DNA from 4 places in the Streptomyces sp. NBC_00846 genome. Region 4 is predicted to be linked to each of the others. Evidence: riboswitches for the same ligand, from Rfam matches in the RefSeq annotation. Region 4 holds a riboswitch; each other region holds the start of a gene.
The links. A riboswitch is a leader RNA that binds a small molecule or an ion and turns the genes downstream of it on or off. The one in region 4 is predicted to bind cyclic di-AMP.
Positions count from the first base shown of each region.

Region 1: another riboswitch for cyclic di-AMP. It lies ahead of OG936_RS13185 (transglycosylase family protein); the one in region 4 lies ahead of OG936_RS03115 (C40 family peptidase).
Region 2: another riboswitch for cyclic di-AMP. It lies ahead of OG936_RS31735 (peptidoglycan DD-metalloendopeptidase family protein); the one in region 4 lies ahead of OG936_RS03115 (C40 family peptidase).
Region 3: another riboswitch for cyclic di-AMP. It lies ahead of OG936_RS21535 (NlpC/P60 family protein); the one in region 4 lies ahead of OG936_RS03115 (C40 family peptidase).

Region 1 covers NZ_CP108846.1:2,872,795-2,874,988, forward strand. Annotated here, with positions in the region: gene OG936_RS13185 (transglycosylase family protein) at 300-1,064, opposite strand; cyclic di-AMP (ydaO/yuaA leader) riboswitch at 1,068-1,239, opposite strand; gene OG936_RS13190 (transglycosylase family protein) at 1,540-2,194, opposite strand, start outside.
Region 2 covers NZ_CP108846.1:6,918,908-6,921,101, forward strand. Annotated here, with positions in the region: gene OG936_RS31730 (alpha-galactosidase) at 1-953, shown strand, start outside; cyclic di-AMP (ydaO/yuaA leader) riboswitch at 1,247-1,401, shown strand; gene OG936_RS31735 (peptidoglycan DD-metalloendopeptidase family protein) at 1,407-2,194, shown strand, end outside.
Region 3 covers NZ_CP108846.1:4,640,947-4,643,140, forward strand. Annotated here, with positions in the region: gene OG936_RS21535 (NlpC/P60 family protein) at 1-885, opposite strand, end outside; cyclic di-AMP (ydaO/yuaA leader) riboswitch at 884-1,050, opposite strand; gene pcrA (DNA helicase PcrA) at 1,331-2,194, shown strand, end outside.
Region 4 covers NZ_CP108846.1:676,818-679,011, forward strand. Annotated here, with positions in the region: gene OG936_RS03105 (ATP-dependent Clp protease proteolytic subunit) at 1-100, shown strand, start outside; gene OG936_RS03110 (hypothetical protein) at 108-416, shown strand; cyclic di-AMP (ydaO/yuaA leader) riboswitch at 804-987, shown strand; gene OG936_RS03115 (C40 family peptidase) at 991-1,464, shown strand; gene OG936_RS03120 (ATP-binding protein) at 1,672-2,103, opposite strand.

The DNA of each region.
Region 1 (2,194 bases), 2.2 Mb from region 4:
GTTGTGCAGGGTCACTTTGGCCTTGCGACAAGAGCCTAACCGGCCCGGCCCGCTCAGCCGGACGACCGCCCGACCCCTGGGACGAAAAAGGACCCGAGGACGCTCATCGCCGGACAAACCGTCAGAATTTTACTGGTCAGCAACTACAACAGTTGAACGATCACACAGAGCGGAAGCGCCACGTAGGGGTGGCGCGCGGGGGTGCCGGCCGGGGTGGCATGCGACACAGGAAACCCCGGCCCGGCGCATACGGGGGGATGCGCGCCGGGCCGGGGTGCTCGGGGAGGAGAGGCCCTGGACTACTTGGTCAGGTGCAGCTGCTGACCCGGGTAGATCAGGTCCGCGTCCTTGACGATGTCCTTGTTCATCTCGAACAGCCGCTGCCAGCCGCCCTCGACCTTGTGGTCGGCGGCGATCTTGCTCAGGGAGTCGCCGGAGACGACCTTGTACTCGCCGTCACCCTTCTTGACCTTCTGGCCGGTCGGGGTGGTGACGGTCTTCTTCGACTCGGCCTGCGGGGCGGCGGAGCGGTCCGAGCGGTCGGCGGCGGGGGCCTCGGCGCGCTCGGCCTTCTTCGGCTGCGCCTGCTGCACCGGCTGGGACTGCTGCTTCGGCGCGGCCGGGGCGCTCTGCTGCTTGGTGGCGCCGGAGTTCGAGGAGGAGCCGGTGTCGACACCCGGGTTGACACCGTCGTTGGTCAGATTGCCGGCACCGGCACAGCCCCAGGCGCCCGGGCCCTGCATGGCGAGGAGCTTCTCGGCGGTGGCGATCTGCTGGGCCTTGGTGGCCAGGTCGGCACGGGGGGCGTACTGCGTACCGCCGGCGGCGGCCCAGCTGGACTGCGAGAACTGCAGACCGCCGTAGTAGCCGTTACCCGTGTTGATGGACCAGTTGCCACCCGACTCGCACCGGGCAACGGCGTCCCAGGTGGCGACGGAGGCGGCGGAGGCGCCGGTCGCGCCCATCAGCGGAACGGCGACGGCAGCACCGGCGACACCGGCGAGCGTGGCGACACGGACGGCCTTGGACGGGCGGCGGTGCTTGCCCTTGCTGGAAAACAGCATGGAACTTCTCCTCACCGACGCCTACGAGGTGAGCTGTCGGGTTCGGGCCAAGTGAGTTGCCCGGCCGCACGTCCTAGCGCGCGACTTCACCCCAAGCCGGTCCTGATGCGTCTTTCGACGATCGGGCCCGGCGCTTACCTGGGTCCCCCGCTCCTGCCTACGGCGCTTTACGCGTCTGTTCCCTTCGACCGACGGCAGGATTCGGCGTGACGGTCGACGGGGCCCGCGGTGCGAGCGGTTCCGACCGTAAACATAGGCAACCCCCACTTTCAAAGATGGACACATCGGACAATCAGCCCTTACTTGCATGTGAGGAACCATCGTTTTCGCAGGTGGGAGGCGATACAGCCGGAGTCCCCGGGCGCGACACGCCAGTTGACGCAAAGAGACCCATGTCTCACTTACGCATAAGCGGACATAGGCCTCTGAACTGCCCCGATTTTTGGGTCTCTTTTAGTCGATTTTCAGACCGCCCTCATTCGGCCTTCACGCCGAGATCGAGACTCTGGCCAGGGAGAATGAGGTCCGGGTCGGAGCCGACGGCACTCTTGTTGGCCTCATAGAGCGCGGGCCAGCCACCAGGAACCTTCTGTGCGTCAGCAATCGCCCAGAGATTGTCGCCGGGGCGGACGGTGTACGTGCCGTCGGCGGCCGAGGCGCCCGCGTCGCGTGCGTCACCGTCGCCACGTGAGGCATGGCGGCCCGACTCGCGGCCCAGCCCGCCGTCCGCACCCCGGCTCGCCTCGGCGGCCGGTGCGCCACGGTGCTTGCCACCCGTACGGCTGAGGGAATCGGATGAATCACGCACATCGTGCACTTCGGGCGCGTCGGAGGACGGGGCGGCCGACTCGGTGGTCGAGGGCCGCGCGGAGGACTTGGCCTTGTCCGTCGACCCACCGGCACCGCCCGAGCCCTTCGAGCCGCCCTTGCCGTGCGTGGCGCCCTTGCCGTTCGTAGCGCCCTTGCCGTTGCCGTTCGACGGTGTGGCGTCCGACGTGCCGTCAGCCGGCTCCGTGCTCTGCGCCGGCTCGGGGGCGGGCGCGATCCCCGGATCGACGCCCGGCAGCGTCCCGTCCTCCGCAAGGCCGGAGATGACCGCACAGCTGGGCCAGGCCCGCGGGCCACGGTCC
Region 2 (2,194 bases), 6.2 Mb from region 4:
TCGGTATCTGGGTCGAGCCGGAAATGGTCAATGCCGACAGTGATCTCTATCGTGCGCACCCCGACTGGGTACAGCACTTCCCCGGGCGGACACGGACCGAGTTCCGTAATCAACTGGTGCTCAATCTGGCCCGCGCCGATGTGCGGGAATATCTCTGGGAACAGCTGGACGCACTGCTCTCCAGTGCGCGCATCGACTATGTGAAATGGGACTTCAACCGCTCCTTCACCGACGCGGGCTGGCCGGGCGAGGAGTATCCGCAGAAGCTCTGGACCGAGCATGTCGACGCCCTGTACGCGCTGATCGACCGGCTCCGGGCCGCGCACCCCTCGGTCGCCTTCGAGTCCTGCTCGGGCGGCGGCGGCCGGATCGATCTGGGGATTCTGTCCCGTACGGATCAGGTGTGGACCTCGGACACCACCGACCCGCTCGACCGCCTCGCCATCCAGGAGGGCTTCGGCCAGATCCATCCGGCCCGGGTGATGGCCGCCTGGGTCACCGACAGCCCCAACGTCCAGCTCAACGGCAGGGTCAGCTCACTGCGCTTCCGATTCGTGAGCGCGATGGCCGGTGTGCTCGGGGTCGGTGGTGACCTCACCGAGTGGAGCGAGGAGGAACTGGCCGAGGCGCGGACCTGGGTGGATCTCTACAAGGAGATCCGGCCGGTGGTGCAGCAGGGCTCGCTGTACCGGCTGCGCGCCCCGCGCGGCGGGCTCAGCGCGGTCCAGTACGTCCACGGGGACGAGGCCGTGGTCCTGATGTGGCTGGAGGCGCAGCGGTACGGGGAGCGGCCCCCGGCCCTGCGGCTGCGCGGACTCGACCCCGCGGCGACGTACGCCTGCCTGGATACGGGGGCGGTGCACCACGGTTCGGTACTGCTTCATCAGGGGCTGCACACCGGGCTTCGGGGGGACCTCGACGCAGGGGTGCTGAGGCTCCGACGCGAACGATGAGCGTGACAAGTCCGGAATGGTGCGATTTGGAATAACTTGCCCCTTATGTAAGGCAGATGGTCGCCCGTTCGTGAGCGGGATCATATCCGTGACGGTGCGTACCGGCGGGGCGGTCGGGCATTCCGTGCGCGGCGCGGAAAGCCAAGATCCTTAATCCACGGAGTGTGACGGGAATTCCGTACTGAATTCCTGGCGGGGATTCCGGTACGGAACCCGTGGCTTGTTCTCGCCGTCCCGACTCGCTTACGGTCGCCGTCAATCCGGACGGACCGCCTAATCCTGCCGCCGCCCGGAATTCGCATCCACTCATCGTGTGGCAGGAGCGGGGGAACCAGGTAGGCCGCCGATCGGAGAAATCCGGCCGGCTCGGGGTGAAGTCGCGCTCAGCGCGGCCGGGCATCTCCAGCCCGAACCCGACAGCTCACCTCGTAGGCGCCGGAGAGGAAGCACTTCATGCCCATATCGGGTAAGAACCGTCGTACGAAGACCCGCACCATCGCCCGTGGCGTCGCCGCCGCAGGCGCCGGTGGCGCCGTCATCGCGCTGCCGCTGCTCGGCGCCACCGGTGCCAACGCGGCCCCGGCCGCCGCCCCGCAGTCGGTCTCCGCCGCCACCACGCACGCCGCTCCGGCCAAGCCGGTCGCGCAGAAGCAGGCCGCCACCACGACGTACTCCGTCGTCTCCGGCGACTGGCTGTCGAAGATCGCCGCCGAGCACAAGATCGAGGGTGGCTGGCAGAAGCTGTACCAGGACAACCGCGAGGTCGTCGGCGACGACCCCAGCCTGATCCTCCCGGGCGTGAAGCTGACCCTCGGCGGCAAGGCCTCGGGTGACTCCGCGCCCGCCGGCGCCGGTACGGGCGCGGCCCTCCCGTCGAAGGCCCCCGAGATTCCCTCGATCGCGAAGAAGTCCGCCCCGGCCAAGTCCGCCCCGGCCAAGGTGTCGACCGTGGCGGAGTCCAAGACCTCCGCCCCGGCCGCTCAGAGCAATAGCTCCGGCTACGCTCATCCGGTCCCCGGCAACCACACCACCGGCTACCGCGCCTCCGGCTCCAACTGGTCCAGCGGCAGCCACACCGGGATCGACTTCCCCGTCTTCACCGGCACCAGCGTGAAGTCCATCACCTCCGGCACCGTCGTCGCCGCCGGCTGGGGTGGCGCGTACGGCAACCAGGTCGTCATCAAGCACGCCGACGGCCGCTACTCGCAGTACGGCCACCTGTCCTCGATCTCCGTCTCGGC
Region 3 (2,194 bases), 4.0 Mb from region 4:
GAAGGCGAGGACCTTCTCCGCCTTGGTGGTGGCGCTGCTGTCCGTACCGGTGCCCGTGCCCGTACCGCTGCCCGTGCCCGTACCGGTGCCCGTGCCCGTACCGCTGCCCGTGCCCGTACCGCTGCCGGAATCCGCGGCCTTCGCGGCCTCCGCGGCCTTGCGGTCCGCCTCCGCCTTGGCGGCGGCCTGCTGCTTGGCCAGTTCTTCCGCCTTGCGCCGGGCCTCCGCCTCCTTCTTCCGCTCCAGCTCCGCGAGCCGCGCCTTCTCCTCGGCGGTCAGCTTCGACAGCAACGCGCGCGCCTCGCCCAGCTTCTTCTGGACGTCCTGCTTGCTGGTGCGCAGCGTGGTCTGCGTCGTGGTCAGCGTCTCCAGGCTCTGCACCGCCTCGGCACGCTTCTTCGCCGCCCTGGTCTGCTGCGTACGGAAGTCCGTGATCGCCTTCTGCTGCCGGCTGGTCATCCGGTTCATCAGCTGGTTCTGGTCGAAATACGACTGCGGGTCGTCGGCCAGGAAGAAGGTGGCGCTCGGTGCGATGGTGCCGCTGCGGTACTGCGCGGCCGCGTACGTGCCGAGCGTCCTGCGGGCCTCGTTGAGCTGGTCGGCGCGCTTGGCGACATCGTTCAGCAGGGCGTCGACCTTGGTGCGCTGGGCGGTGGCGGCCTCCTTCGCCTGGTTGTACTGCTGGGTCGCGGTGCCCGCCTGCCGGTAGAGGTCGTCGACCTGCTTCTGGACGTCCTCGATGCCGGCTTTCGGAGCGGGGGCGGCCATCGCGCTCTGCGTGGAGAGCAGGGTCACGGACGCCAGTGCCGCCGTCGTGAGCCCGACGGCCGGTGTGGTGGTGCGCACCCGGGTGCGCGGCTTGCGATGCGATGCCAAGGCCGGCATCTCCTTCCGTGGACCGCCTACCGGGTTAGCTGTCGGGTTCGGGCGGAACGGAAGGCTGCCCTACGGTCCGCGTGGGGGACAAGGACCGATTCACCCCGGTACATGCGTGTGGGTCCCCGGTTCCGAACTCCCTTGAGGGCAGCCCGGATTCGGCGTGGGCGCCCGCTCGGCGTGGTTCGCCTCTGGGGGTACGGGCCGCCCGGACGAGCACGCTAGCCAACCCGTGGTGCTGCTGTGAAGGTTGATGTTCGATATGCCCGATACATCTTCGTGACCTCGGCGAAGTGGGGCGGCGGGCGCGGACAGGGGGCCCGGAATTCCTCACCGCGAGTGGGTGTCCGCTCTCTTTGCGTGCCCGGCAGGGGGTGGGGCCGGTCCTGCGGTCCGGGTCCGGTTCGGCATGCGGCCGTCGTGTGTCGGTGCGGCGGCCTAGACTCGACAAGCGATGAGCAGCCTCTTTGACGACAGCTTCCTGGCCGGCCTCCAGCACTCGGAGGAAGAGCCCCCGCCGCCCCCCGAGGACTCCGCACCCGAAGCGGTGCCGGAGGACCTCTTCGCGGGCGTATTCGACGGGCCCCCGCCGCCCAGGGAGGCGTACTACCGCGACGGCGCGCACCGCCCCGTCATCGACCCCGCGGCGCTCCTCGACGGGCTGAACACCGAGCAGCGCGCCGCCGTGGTCCATGCGGGCTCCCCGCTGCTCATCGTCGCCGGGGCGGGCTCCGGCAAGACGCGGGTGCTGACCCACCGGATCGCCCACCTCCTCGCCGAGCGCGGGGTGCACCCCGGCCAGATCCTGGCGATCACCTTCACCAACAAGGCCGCGGGCGAGATGAAGGAGCGCGTCGAGCAGCTCGTCGGACCGCGCGCCAACGCCATGTGGGTCATGACCTTCCACAGCGCGTGCGTACGCATCCTGCGCCGCGAGTCGAAGAAGCTCGGCTTCACGTCATCGTTCTCGATCTACGACGCCGCCGACTCCAAGCGGCTGATGGCCCTGGTCTGCCGCGATCTCGACCTCGACCCGAAGCGCTTCCCGCCGAAGTCGTTCACGGCCAAGGTCTCCAACCTGAAGAACGAGCTGATCGACGAGGAGACCTTCGCCGGTCAGGCCGCCGACGGGTTCGAGAAGACCCTCGCGCAGGCCTACGCGATGTACCAGTCCCGGCTGCGCGAGGCCAACGCGCTGGACTTCGATGACATCATCATGACGACGGTCCACCTGCTCCAGGCGTTCCCCGACGTCGCCGAGCACTACCGCCGCCGCTTCCGGCACGTCCTCGTCGACGAGTACCAGGACACCAATCAC
Region 4 (2,194 bases):
CGATCTCATCCTCGACGCCCCCGGCGCCAAGGCATACGGCCTGGTGGACCACGTCATGGAGAACCGGAAGTCGTCGCTCCCGCCGCACGGCGCGCGGTGAACGCCCGATGCGAGCAACGGAGTTGCCACCACTGCCCGCACTGACACGCGCCGAGGGCGAGTTCATCGACCGCTATCTCGAAGTCCTCGACCAACTGGGCCGGATCAACCCGGCCCGCGGCGACGACACCTACTCCGCACTGCGGGCCGCACAGGCACTGGCCTCACGGGCGGCCGCGCTGCGGGACGCCCTCACGTTGATGCACGAGCGCGGCGAAGCACGGATCCACGCCGCCACCCTGGCCCGGGCGCTACGGGTGCTGGACGGGGAACGGCGGGCCGGACGCGTCACCGTACCCCCCGATCCGACGAGTTGATCAACCGATTTTCCGCCAGGCCGGCCGGGACCAGCCGGGCTCCCCCGCAACCCGCCCCCGGCCGGAGGCACCCAACTCCCCTTCGCGACACGCCCGGTGGTCACATCGAAATTCCTAGCTCTTTCGGCGTAGAAAGTCCTTCTCGCGAGATATTTCTCCACTTGCGCGCTCCCGGTGGCCAACGAGCGGAATCCATGATTCCGCCCCTGGTACGGGACCGGTCCGCATGAACGTCGGCGTTCCCGGAATCGTCGGCTCCACCCGAACGGGTCAGCCGTGAGGAGCCTCACAATTCGTCGCTTATTCTCGGAAATCCGGCAGTCGGTGAGTCAAGATCCGTGGGACGACAAGCCCCCGCCACAGCGACGGGGCGGTCCGGGCGGACGCCGAGTCCTGCCGCCGTCCGGATGTCTGGTCGACAGAAGTGGATCGGCAGGAGTGGAGGACCCGAGCACAACGGGTCGACCGGATCACCGGTCGGCCCTCGGGGTGAAGCCGCCGAGCGCGGCCGGGCAACTTCGCCAGCCCGAACCCGACAGGTCATCCTTCACAGGCGGCTGACGAAGGGTTGCGCATGACTGCGCAGGTTCATGTCCCGTCTCTGCTCGCCCGGGCCGGTACGGCCTCGGTTCTGACTCTGGCCGCCGTCGGCGGCACCATGCTCGTCCCGGGCGCCGCGACGGAGGCCCAGGCGGCGACTCTCTCCATGAAGGCACTCAAGGTCGCCGCGTCCAAGAAGGGATCGCCGTACAGGTGGGGGGCCACCGGCCCCAACCTCTTCGACTGCTCGGGACTGACGGCCTATTCGTTCAAGAAGGCCGGCAAGAAGCTCCCCCGCACGGCCCAGCAGCAGTACAACAAGACCCGCCACATCCCGGCCTCACACAGGCAACGCGGCGATCTGGTCTTCTTCCACTACGGTCACAGCGTCTACCACGTGGGGATCTACGCCGGTCACGGCAAGATCTGGCACTCGCCGAGGAGCGGTGCGGTGGTCCGGCTGGAGAGGATCTGGACGAGACACGTCTATTACGGCCGGGTCCGCTGACGCGGTCTCAGCGCCGCTGACAAGCCCGGTGCGGCTGAGGACTTCCGTGCAGCAGGGGGCCGGACGCCAGGACCAGCCCCCACGCGGTGAGCGTCGCGCCACCTCCGCCCTCTACGGCGCGGGCGGCACGCGGGCGGCGCAGCCACCAGCCCATCCGTCCCGTCCGCCGTCGGCCTGTCCGGGTAACGGGGCGGATCGGGTGGCCGCTCAGTTCTGTACGGGGATGCTCCATGGGAGCGCGATCCAGACCCTCTTGCCGCCGTCGGCGGTGGGGGTGACGGTGAGCCGGCCTCCGCACTCCTTGGCCAGGGAGCGGATGATCACCATGCCGCGTCCGTTGTCCTGCTGAACGGTGGCGGGCAGCCGCCGGGGCCGACGCGGGTGGCTGTCCGTCACTCCCAGCTGCAGCTGTTCCTCCCGTTCCAGTCTCAGGTCCACGGTGAAAGTGGGCGACTGTCCGAAGGTGTGCTGGACGGCGTTGGTCGCGAGCTCCGAGACGATGAGCCGGATGCCGTCGGCGAACTCCGTGTCGGTGGCCAGTCCCCATTCGGTGAGCACCCGGTCCACATATCTCCGGGCCGCCGCGACCGAGACCGGCTCGCTCGGCAGAGTGACACTGGCTTCTTGATGGTCTGCCATGGCGAGCCGTCCCTTTCCCACCCGGACCGACTCGCGCTCGGTCCCGGTTGTGCTTCGCGCCAGATTGCCTTTGATGCTGCCCCCTCCGGCG